4 regions of the Nocardia sp. 149-1B genome follow, and region 3 is predicted to be linked to each of the others. Evidence: predicted binding sites of a transcription regulator. Region 3 holds the regulator's gene; each other region holds the start of a gene.
The links. The regulator LexA, encoded in region 3, represses DNA repair genes until DNA is damaged. The targets are predictions, from matches to a motif close to CGAACANNTGTTCG.

Region 1: the regulator LexA is predicted to act here: its motif matches at 753-766, upstream of AC3ANS_RS14995 (HNH endonuclease signature motif containing protein).
Region 2: the regulator LexA is predicted to act here: its motif matches at 968-981, upstream of recA (recombinase RecA).
Region 4: the regulator LexA is predicted to act here: its motif matches at 961-974, upstream of AC3ANS_RS01355 (DUF222 domain-containing protein).

What each region holds. Positions count from the first base shown of each region.
Region 1 is NZ_CM173233.1:3,136,735-3,138,935, forward strand. Features, by position in the region: gene AC3ANS_RS14995 (HNH endonuclease signature motif containing protein) at 803-2,047, shown strand.
Region 2 is NZ_CM173233.1:2,584,760-2,586,960, reverse strand. Features, by position in the region: gene AC3ANS_RS12450 (sensor histidine kinase) at 1-931, shown strand, start outside; gene recA (recombinase RecA) at 1,118-2,170, shown strand.
Region 3 is NZ_CM173233.1:775,015-777,215, reverse strand. Features, by position in the region: gene AC3ANS_RS03755 (SDR family NAD(P)-dependent oxidoreductase) at 56-850, opposite strand; gene lexA (transcriptional repressor LexA) at 923-1,672, shown strand; gene AC3ANS_RS03745 (phosphatase PAP2 family protein) at 1,771-2,201, shown strand, end outside.
Region 4 is NZ_CM173233.1:290,627-292,827, reverse strand. Features, by position in the region: gene AC3ANS_RS01360 (diacylglycerol/lipid kinase family protein) at 1-510, shown strand, start outside; gene AC3ANS_RS01355 (DUF222 domain-containing protein) at 1,011-2,201, shown strand, end outside.

The DNA of each region.
Region 1 (2,201 bases), 2.4 Mb from region 3:
GCCCAAGCGCCCGCGTCGAGATGTACGTCGGTCTCAGGTCGCCTGTGGTCGCCGTCGTCGGTCAGCAAAACCGCTACGGCGCGCGCTCGGTCGCCGCCTGCCCCCGGCTCCCTGACCGCCGCCTCCCCACCGCGGATCCGGTGGTTGAGGTGCGAGCGAAGCGAGCCTCGAAACCACCGCAGCCCAAGCGCCCGCGTCGAGATGTACGTCGGCCTCAGGTCGCCTGTGGTCGCCGTCGTCGGTCAGCAAAGCGAGTACGGCGCGCGCCGACCACCGTTGCCTCCCGGCTGTCCGGCCGCCGCCTCCCCACCGCGGATCCGGTGGTTGAGGTGCGAGCGAAGCGAGCCTCGAAACCACCGCAGCCCAAGCGCCCGCGTCGAGATGTACGTCGGTCTCAGGTCGCCTGTGGTCGCCGTCGTCGGCAGCAAAACGGCTACGGCGCGCGCCGACCGCCGCCTGCCCCCGGCTCCCTGACCGCCGCCTCCCCACCGCGGATCCGGTGGTTGAGGTGCGAGCGAAGCGAGCCTCGAAACCACCGCAGCCCAAGCGCCCGCGTCGATGTGTAGGTCGGCTTCAGGTCGTCGGGGGTCGCCGTCGTTGGCAGCAAAGCGGGACAGGTCCGCCGCGGTCACGGCCCCCTCCCGACCTTCGGACCGCCGCCTCGCAGCACGGTGGTTGAGGCGCGAGGGCCGCCAGGCCCGAGCCTCGAAACCACCCCGCCGGAACGAGTCGAATTCTGCTCCTTGACAACTCGAACACCTGTTCGGTAGACTGTCGCCACGACTTCATCTCGGGAGTGGCGATGACCGCACAAGCACACCCTTCACACCGGGTCAGCCGCGCCGTCACCGATCTCCACGCCCTCCTCGACGACATCTCCGATACGTCGTTGTGGTCCATGGGCACCGACGAGACCGCCCACACGCTGACCGAGATCACCCGCGCTGCTTCTCGTATCGCGGAGCTCGAAGCCCGGGTCGCGTCGCACGCCGGCGCTGTCGGCGTGGCGGAGCAGGTCGGCGCGACGTCGGTGGCGAACTGGTGGGCCCACGCCACCCGCATGACAAGGACCGAGGCCCACCGCAAGACCCGCCTGGCTGCTGGTCTCGAGCACCACCCGGTCGTCCACGACGCGCTGAAGATTGGGGACCTGCTGGTCGACCAGGCCCGGGTGATCATCCGCGCGGTCGAGGATCTCCCCGACCACGTCGACCCCGGGCTGGTGCAACAGGCCGAGGCGCATCTCGTCGGGCAGGCAGCCCACTTCGACGCCATCGCGCTACGCCACCTCGGCAAGGGTCTGTTGCACGTCATCGACCCCGAAGCAGCCGACGCCCACCAGGCCAAGCTGTTGCAGGCCGAGGAACGGGTCGCCGCCCAGGCCACCCGCCTGACGATGCACGACGACCCCGACGGCATCACCCGCGGCACCTTCGCGTTGCCCACCGTCCAGGGGCAGATGCTCCGCAAGCAGCTCCTCGCGATCGCGGCCCCCAAACACCGCGCCGCGGTCGAGGGCCACCTCGGGGAACGCAAGCCCAGCCCGGAACGGATGGGCCAGGCTTTCGTCGAGCTGATCGAGCGTTACCCCGCCGACAAGCTCCCCCACGCCGGCGGCGTGTCCGCCACCGTCGTCGTGACCATCCCGGTCGAGACCCTCACCGACGGCCTCAAGCCCGGGGTCCTCGACACCGGCGCCGTGATCTCCCCCGGCCAAGCCCGCCGGCTCGCCTGCGAAGCAGGGATCATCCCCGCCGTCCTCAGCGGCACCTCCGAAGTCCTCGACCTCGGCCGCACCCGCCGCTTCCACACCAAAGCCCAAAGGATCGCCCTCGGCATCCGCGACGGCGGCTGCACCTCCGACGACTGCGACACCCCACCCGGCGGCTGCCACACCCACCACGACCCACCCTGGGCATCCGGCGGGGTCACCGACCTCAAACACGCCCGGCTCTACTGCCCCCACCACCACGCGCGGGCGCACGACCCCGACTACGACACCACCTACCTCCCCAACGGGAAAGTCAGGTTCACGCGGCGCAAGTGAGCCATACCGCCGCGACCGCAACCACAGCACCCGGGCCCCCACGCGTCCGCAACGTCCGCGCGCGCCGTAACCATGCCGCGGCGACCACCGCGGACCGCCACCACGCCTCCTCGAAAACCAAGAAGCGGAACCACACGCGCGATCGGCAGCGACA
Region 2 (2,201 bases), 1.8 Mb from region 3:
CGTCTCCGGCGTGGTCGGCCTCGTGGTCGCGCTCGCCCTCGGTGCGGCGATCTCGCGCTGGTCCGCCGCGCTGCGCGAGGGCGCACGGCTCCTGGACACGCACGGGTCGTACGTCGCGGACCCCCGCGGGCCCAGCGAGCTGCAGGCGCTGGCCGCCGAGCTCGAGCGCACCAGCGAGCGGCTTGCGGAGTCACGGCTGCGCGAGGCCCGGCTCGAGGAGTCACGTCGCGAGCTGGTGTCGTGGGTCTCCCACGACCTGCGCACGCCGCTGGCCGGCATCCGCGCCATGACCGAGGCGCTCGAGGATGGCCTGGCCTCCGACCCGGTGCGCTACCACCGCCAGATCAGCGCCGAGGTGGACCGGATGGTGCGGATGGTCGACGACCTCTTCGAGCTCTCCCGGATCCATGCCGGAGTGCTGCGGATCAGCCCAGAGACCGTGATGCTCGGCGACCTGGTCAGCGAGGCCATCGCCGGTGCCGACCCGGTCGCCCGGGCACGCAGCGTGCGCCTCGGCGGTCGGGTGGAGGACGGCATCGAGGTCACCGCCGACGCGGCCGCGATGTCGCGGGTGATGACGAACCTGATCATGAACGCCATCCGGCACACGCCGGCCGACGGGTCGGTGGAGATCCGCGGGCGGCTCGTCGGCGAGGGCGCCGGCCAGAGCGTCGAGCTCAGCGTGAGCGACCAGTGCGGCGGGCTGAGCGAGGACGACATGGGCCGGGTCTTCGACCTCGCCTGGCGGGGCGGGGGAGCGGCCCGCACGCCCGAGCCCGAGGGTGCCGACCGGCTCGAGGGCCCCGGGGCGGGGCTGGGCCTGGCGATCGTCAAGGGCATCGTCGAGGCGCACCGCGGCGTCGTGCACGTCGAGAACGTCGGCTCGCCGACGCCGGCCGGCTGCCGGTTCCTGGTGCGGCTGCCCGCCTGAGCGGGACGCCGACACGCCGGGCCAGCCTGTCAGTGTCGAACAGGTGTTCGGGCTAGGTTGTGTCCACAGGCACGACGTGGAGCGAGGTTGTCCACAGCCGTGGCGGCGCTGATCAGGGCGCTGTCGGTGGCTCGCTCTAACGTCGCCGATGTGCCTGGACCACGACGAGAGAAGAGGAAGCAGCAGATGGCTGGAGGAGACCGCGAGAAGGCGTTGGACGCCGCGCTCGCCAACATCGAGAAGCAGTTCGGCAAGGGCTCGGTCATGCGCCTCGGAGACGAGGTCCGGGCCCCGCTCGAGATCATCCCGAGCGGCTCGATCGCGCTCGACGTCGCCCTCGGCCTGGGCGGGTTCCCCCGCGGCCGCGTCGTGGAGATCTACGGCCCGGAGTCCTCGGGCAAGACGACCGTCGCCCTGCACGCCGTGGCCAACGCCCAGCGCGCCGGCGGCATCGTGGCGTTCATCGACGCCGAGCACGCTCTCGACCCCGAGTACGCGAAGAACCTCGGCGTCGACACCGACAACCTGCTGGTCTCCCAGCCCGACTCCGGCGAGCAGGCCCTCGAGATCGCGGACATGCTGATCCGCTCGGGCGCGCTGTCCCTGATCGTGATCGACTCGGTCGCCGCGCTGGTGCCCCGGGCCGAGATCGAGGGCGAGATGGGCGACAGCCACGTCGGCCTCCAGGCCCGGCTGATGAGCCAGGCGCTGCGGAAGATGACCGGTGCCCTCAACAACTCCAAGACCACGATGATCTTCATCAACCAGCTCCGGGAGAAGATCGGCGTGATGTTCGGCTCGCCCGAGACCACCACCGGTGGCAAGGCGCTGAAGTTCTACGCCTCGGTCCGGCTCGACGTGCGCCGCATCGAGACGCTCAAGGACGGCACCGACATGGTCGGCAACCGCACCCGGGTCAAGGTCGTCAAGAACAAGGTGGCCCCACCGTTCAAGCAGGCGGAGTTCGACATCATGTACGGCAAGGGCATCAGCCGCGAGGGTGGCCTGATCGATGTCGGCGTGGAGGCCGGCCTGGTCCGCAAGGCCGGCGCTTGGTACACCTACGAGGGCGACCAGCTCGGCCAGGGCAAGGAGAACGCCCGCAACTTCCTGCGCGACAACCCCGACCTGGCCAACGAGCTGGAGAAGAAGATCCTCGAGAAGCTCGGCGTCGGCCCGACCGTCGACCAGGACGTGACCGAGCTGCCCGCGGAGCCGATCGGCGTCGGCGACTTCTGATCGGTGACTTCGAGCTCGAAGGAGCCTCGAG
Region 3 (2,201 bases):
ATTTGTTCGAAGGCGCCCAGGTCGTCTCCGAGGAGGCCCGAGGGGGCCGAGGAGGTCAGTCCCGACGTGCGATGGCCCGGCGCCCCTGCGCGGCGAACAGGCCGGTGGCCCGGCCGGCGAGGCCAGGAGCGAGCGTGGTCGCGCGGACCAGCCCGCCTCGCCACGCGGGCACCGTCCGCACCACGCGGCCCGCGCCGAGCAGGCCGACGGCCGCCTCGGCCACCTCGTCGACGCTGAGGATCCGGCCGCCCGAGTGCACCAGCGCCGCGCCGAGCCCGCCCGGCCGCTGAGCGTCGAGCATCGCGGTCCGCACCCCGTCGGGGCAGAGCGCGTGGACGCGCACCCGCCGTGGGGTCTCGGCCGCCACCGACATCGACGCGGAGACGATCGCCGCCTTGGTCGCGGCGTACACGCTGTAGCCCGGCACCGGCCCCAGCCCCGCGAGCGAGGCGGTGTTGACCACGTCGCCGCCACGCGGCCCGAACGCCGCGACCGCGGCCCGCATCCCCCACAGCGTGCCGAGCAGGTTGACCTCGACGATCCGCCGCACGACCTCGTCGGAGAGGTCGCCGATCATGCCGTCGTCGCCGACGCCCGCGTTGTTGAACCACGCGGTCAGCTCCCCGTGGCGGCCGGCCGCCACGGCCGTGGCCCGGTGGGCGTCGGGGTCGCGTACGTCGAGCCCGCGGCCCTCCGCGGCGCCGATCTCCTCGGCGCAGCTGCGGGCACCCTCGCCGTCGACGTCGGTGACCACCACGGCGTACCCGCTCCGCACCAGTCGTTCGGCGATCCCGCGTCCGATCCCGCGCGCGCCGCCGGTCACGACCGCGCTCTTCACCCGTGTGCTCATGGGCGCAGTCTGTCCGACACGCCGTTCGAACAGGTGTTTGAACGAACCGGCCGAGATGGCTACGGTGCTCCTATGGCCTCGCCCAAGACCGGCAAGAACGCCGCATCCCGCGCCTCCTCGCGCGTCACCGAGCTGCCCGACGGGCCCCCGGACGCCACGGGGCTGACCCCGCGACAGCAGCGCGTGCTCGCGCACATCAAGGACTCGATCGAGCACCGCGGCTACCCGCCGTCGATGCGCGAGATCGGCGAGGCGGTCGGCCTGACCAGCTCCTCGAGCGTGGCCCACCAGCTCAAGACGCTCGAGGAGAAGGGCTTCCTCAAGCGCGACCCGCACCGGCCGCGGGCCCTGGAGGTGTTCCTGCCCGAGGTGATGGCCGCCCGTCGTTCGATGTCGGGCGCCGAGGAGACCTCGTTCGACGAGACCGGCGTGGGCGACGCCCTCCCGGCCGCACGGTACGTCCCCGTCGTCGGCCGGATCGCCGCCGGCGGCCCGATCCTCGCCGAGGAGCGCGTCGAGCAGGTCTTCCCGCTGCCGCGCGAGCTCGTGGGCGACGGGCAGCTCTTCCTGCTGGAGGTGCGCGGCGACTCGATGATCGAGGCGGCGATCTGCGACGGCGACTACGTGGCGATCCGCCAGCAGCCCACCGCGGAGAACGGCGAGATCGTCGCCGCGATGATCGACGGGGAGGCGACCGTCAAGACCTTCCAGCGCAAGGACGGAAATGTGTGGCTGCTGCCGCACAACCCGGCCTACGATCCCATCGACGGCACCCATGCGACCATCTTGGGTAAGGTGACAGCGGTGCTGCGCCGGGTCTGACGTCCATTCGTGGTCGGGGAAATACCTGAGCAGACCCTGGTGTTATATCCGGGACGATCCGGATGCCACGGGGAGGATGCATGAACAACGCTGGTGCTGTGACGACAGCATCTGCGCTCGCCCGCCCTCGGCCCCTGCCGCGGTGGGTGCGCGGCATCTTCGAGCTCGTGTTGATCCTGGCGCTCTGGGTGATCTACAGCCTGGCCCGCCTGCTCGCCGACACGAACATGCAGCCCGCGCTGCACCGTGCCAACGAGCTGCTGCACGTCGAGAGCGTCATGGGCATCCAGTGGGAGACCCCGCTCAACAAGCTGTTCACCGACCACCGGGTGATCGGCCTGCTCGGCAGCTACTGGTACGCCACCCTCCACTACGTCGTCACCGCCGGCGTGCTGATCTGGCTGTGGCGCCTCGGCGCCGACCGCTACGGTCCCGCTCGGCGGGCGCTGGTGATCGGCACCCTGCTCGGGCTGGCGGCCTACATCTCGCTGCCGACCGCGCCGCCGCGCTTCATCGGCGGGTACGTCGA
Region 4 (2,201 bases), 480 kb from region 3:
CACGTGGGCGCCGGCGCCAACGCGAGCCGGCGCGGCCAACGCTGGAAGGACCGTCTGCACTCCGTGGGTGTCGGCAAGGTCAACCTCGGCAAGCTCGGCTACCCGATCGGCGCCGCCCTCACCGCCTGGAACCCACCCATCGTGCGGGTCCGCGTCGAGGTCGACGGCGTCGTCGTCAACGACCTGGACCACCCGGTGCTGATGGCGGCGGTCGGCAACGGCCCCTCCGTCGGCGGCGGCACCGAGCTCACCCCCGACGCCGACCCCGGCGACGGACAGGTCGACGTGCTGATCTCCCGCTCCGTGGGGCCGCTGGCGCGGCTGGCGTACGCCGCCCGCCTCGGTCTCGGCACCCACCCCGAGCGTGACGACGTCGTCTACCTGCGGGGCAGCACCGTCTCGATCACCGGCGGCCCCTTCTGGTGCAGCGCCGACGGCGAGATCTACGGCCCTGAGCGCCGCCGCACCTGGCGCGTCGACCCCGCCGCGTACTCCATGCTCCTCCCCTGACGCCCTCACACGGTGGTTGAGGTGCGAGCGCAGCGAGCCTCGAAACCACACGGTGGTTGAGGTGCGAGCGCAGCGAGCCTCGAAACCACACGGTGGTTGAGGTGCGAGCGCAGCGAGCCTCGAAACCACCGAAGCCCGAGCGCCCAGGTCGAGATGTGCATCGGCTTCAGGCCGATTGTGGTCGCCGTCATTTGGCAGCAAAGCGGACCGGTCCGCCGCAGCCCAGGCTGCCTCCCGGCCCTCGGACCGCCGCCTCCCCGCGCGGTGGTTGAGGTGCGAGGGCCCAGAGGCCCGAGCCTCGAAACCACCGACCTCCGGTGGTTGAGGTGCGAGGGCCGCCAGGCCCGAGCCTCGAAACCACCGACCTCCGGTGGTTGAGGTGCGAGGGCCGCCAGGCCCGAGCCTCGAAACCACCCCGCCAGAACGAGTCAAATCCGATCCTTGACAACTCGAACATGTGTTCGTTAGACTGTCGCCACGACTTCATCTCGGGAGTGGCGATGACCGCACAAGCTCACCCTTCACACCGTGTCACGCGCGCCGTCACCGAGATCTCCGGCGTCCTCGACCAGGTCGGTGACGCGTCCCTGTGGTCGATGGACGTCCACGAGACCGCCGCCACCGTCGTCGAGCTCACCCGGGTCGCAGCGAGGGTCACCGAGCTGCAGGCCCGCCTCGCCACCCATGCCTCGTCCGTGGGTGTGGCGGAGCAGGTCGGCGCCACCTCGGTGCCGAACTGGTGGGCGCACCAGACCCGCCTCGCCCACGCCGAAGCCCACCGGATCACCAAGCTCGGCACCGGCTTCGACAAGCACCCCCTCGTGCACGCCGCGTTCAAGGCCGGTGACGTGCTGCCCGACCAAGCAGCCGTGATCATCCACGCCGTCGACGAGCTCCCCGACCACGTCGACCCAGACCTCCGGGACCGAGCCGAGGCCCACCTCATCGGTGAAGCAGCCCACTACAACGCCAAAGAGCTCGCCAACCTCGGCAAAGGACTCCTGCACGTCATCGACCCCGAGGCCGCCGACGCCCACACCGCCAAGCTGCTCGCTGCCGAAGAGGCCGCAGCGTCAGCCAAGGTCCGGCTCACGATGCGCGAGGATGAGGACGGGATCGTGCGGGGCACCTTCGCCCTCCCCACGGCCCAGGGGCAGATGTTCAAGAAGCAGCTCCTCGCGATCGCCGCACCCAAGCACCGGGCCGCGGTCGACGGACACCTCGGGGAACGTCGCCCCAGCCCCGAACGGCTCGGACAAGCGCTGGTCGAGTGGATCGAGCGCTACCCCACCAACAAGCTTCCTGAAGCCGGTGGGGTGTCCGCCACCGTCGTGGTCACGATCCCCATCGAGACACTGCAGGGCGGGCTCAAGCCCGGGGTCCTCGACACCGGCGCCGTGATCTCCCCCGGCCAAGCCCGACGACTCGCCTGCGAAGCCGGCATCCTCCCCGCCGTCCTCAGCGGCACCTCCGAAGTCCTCGACCTCGGCCGCACCCGCCGCTTCCACACCAAAGCCCAGAGGATCGCGATCGCACTGCGCGACAAAGGCTGCACCGCCGACCGGTGCGACTGGCCCCCCGGGATGACCCAGACCCACCACGAACCCTCCTGGGCCACCGGCGGAACGACCGACATCACCCACGCCCGCCTCTACTGTCCCCACCACCACGCCCGAGCCCACGACCCCAAC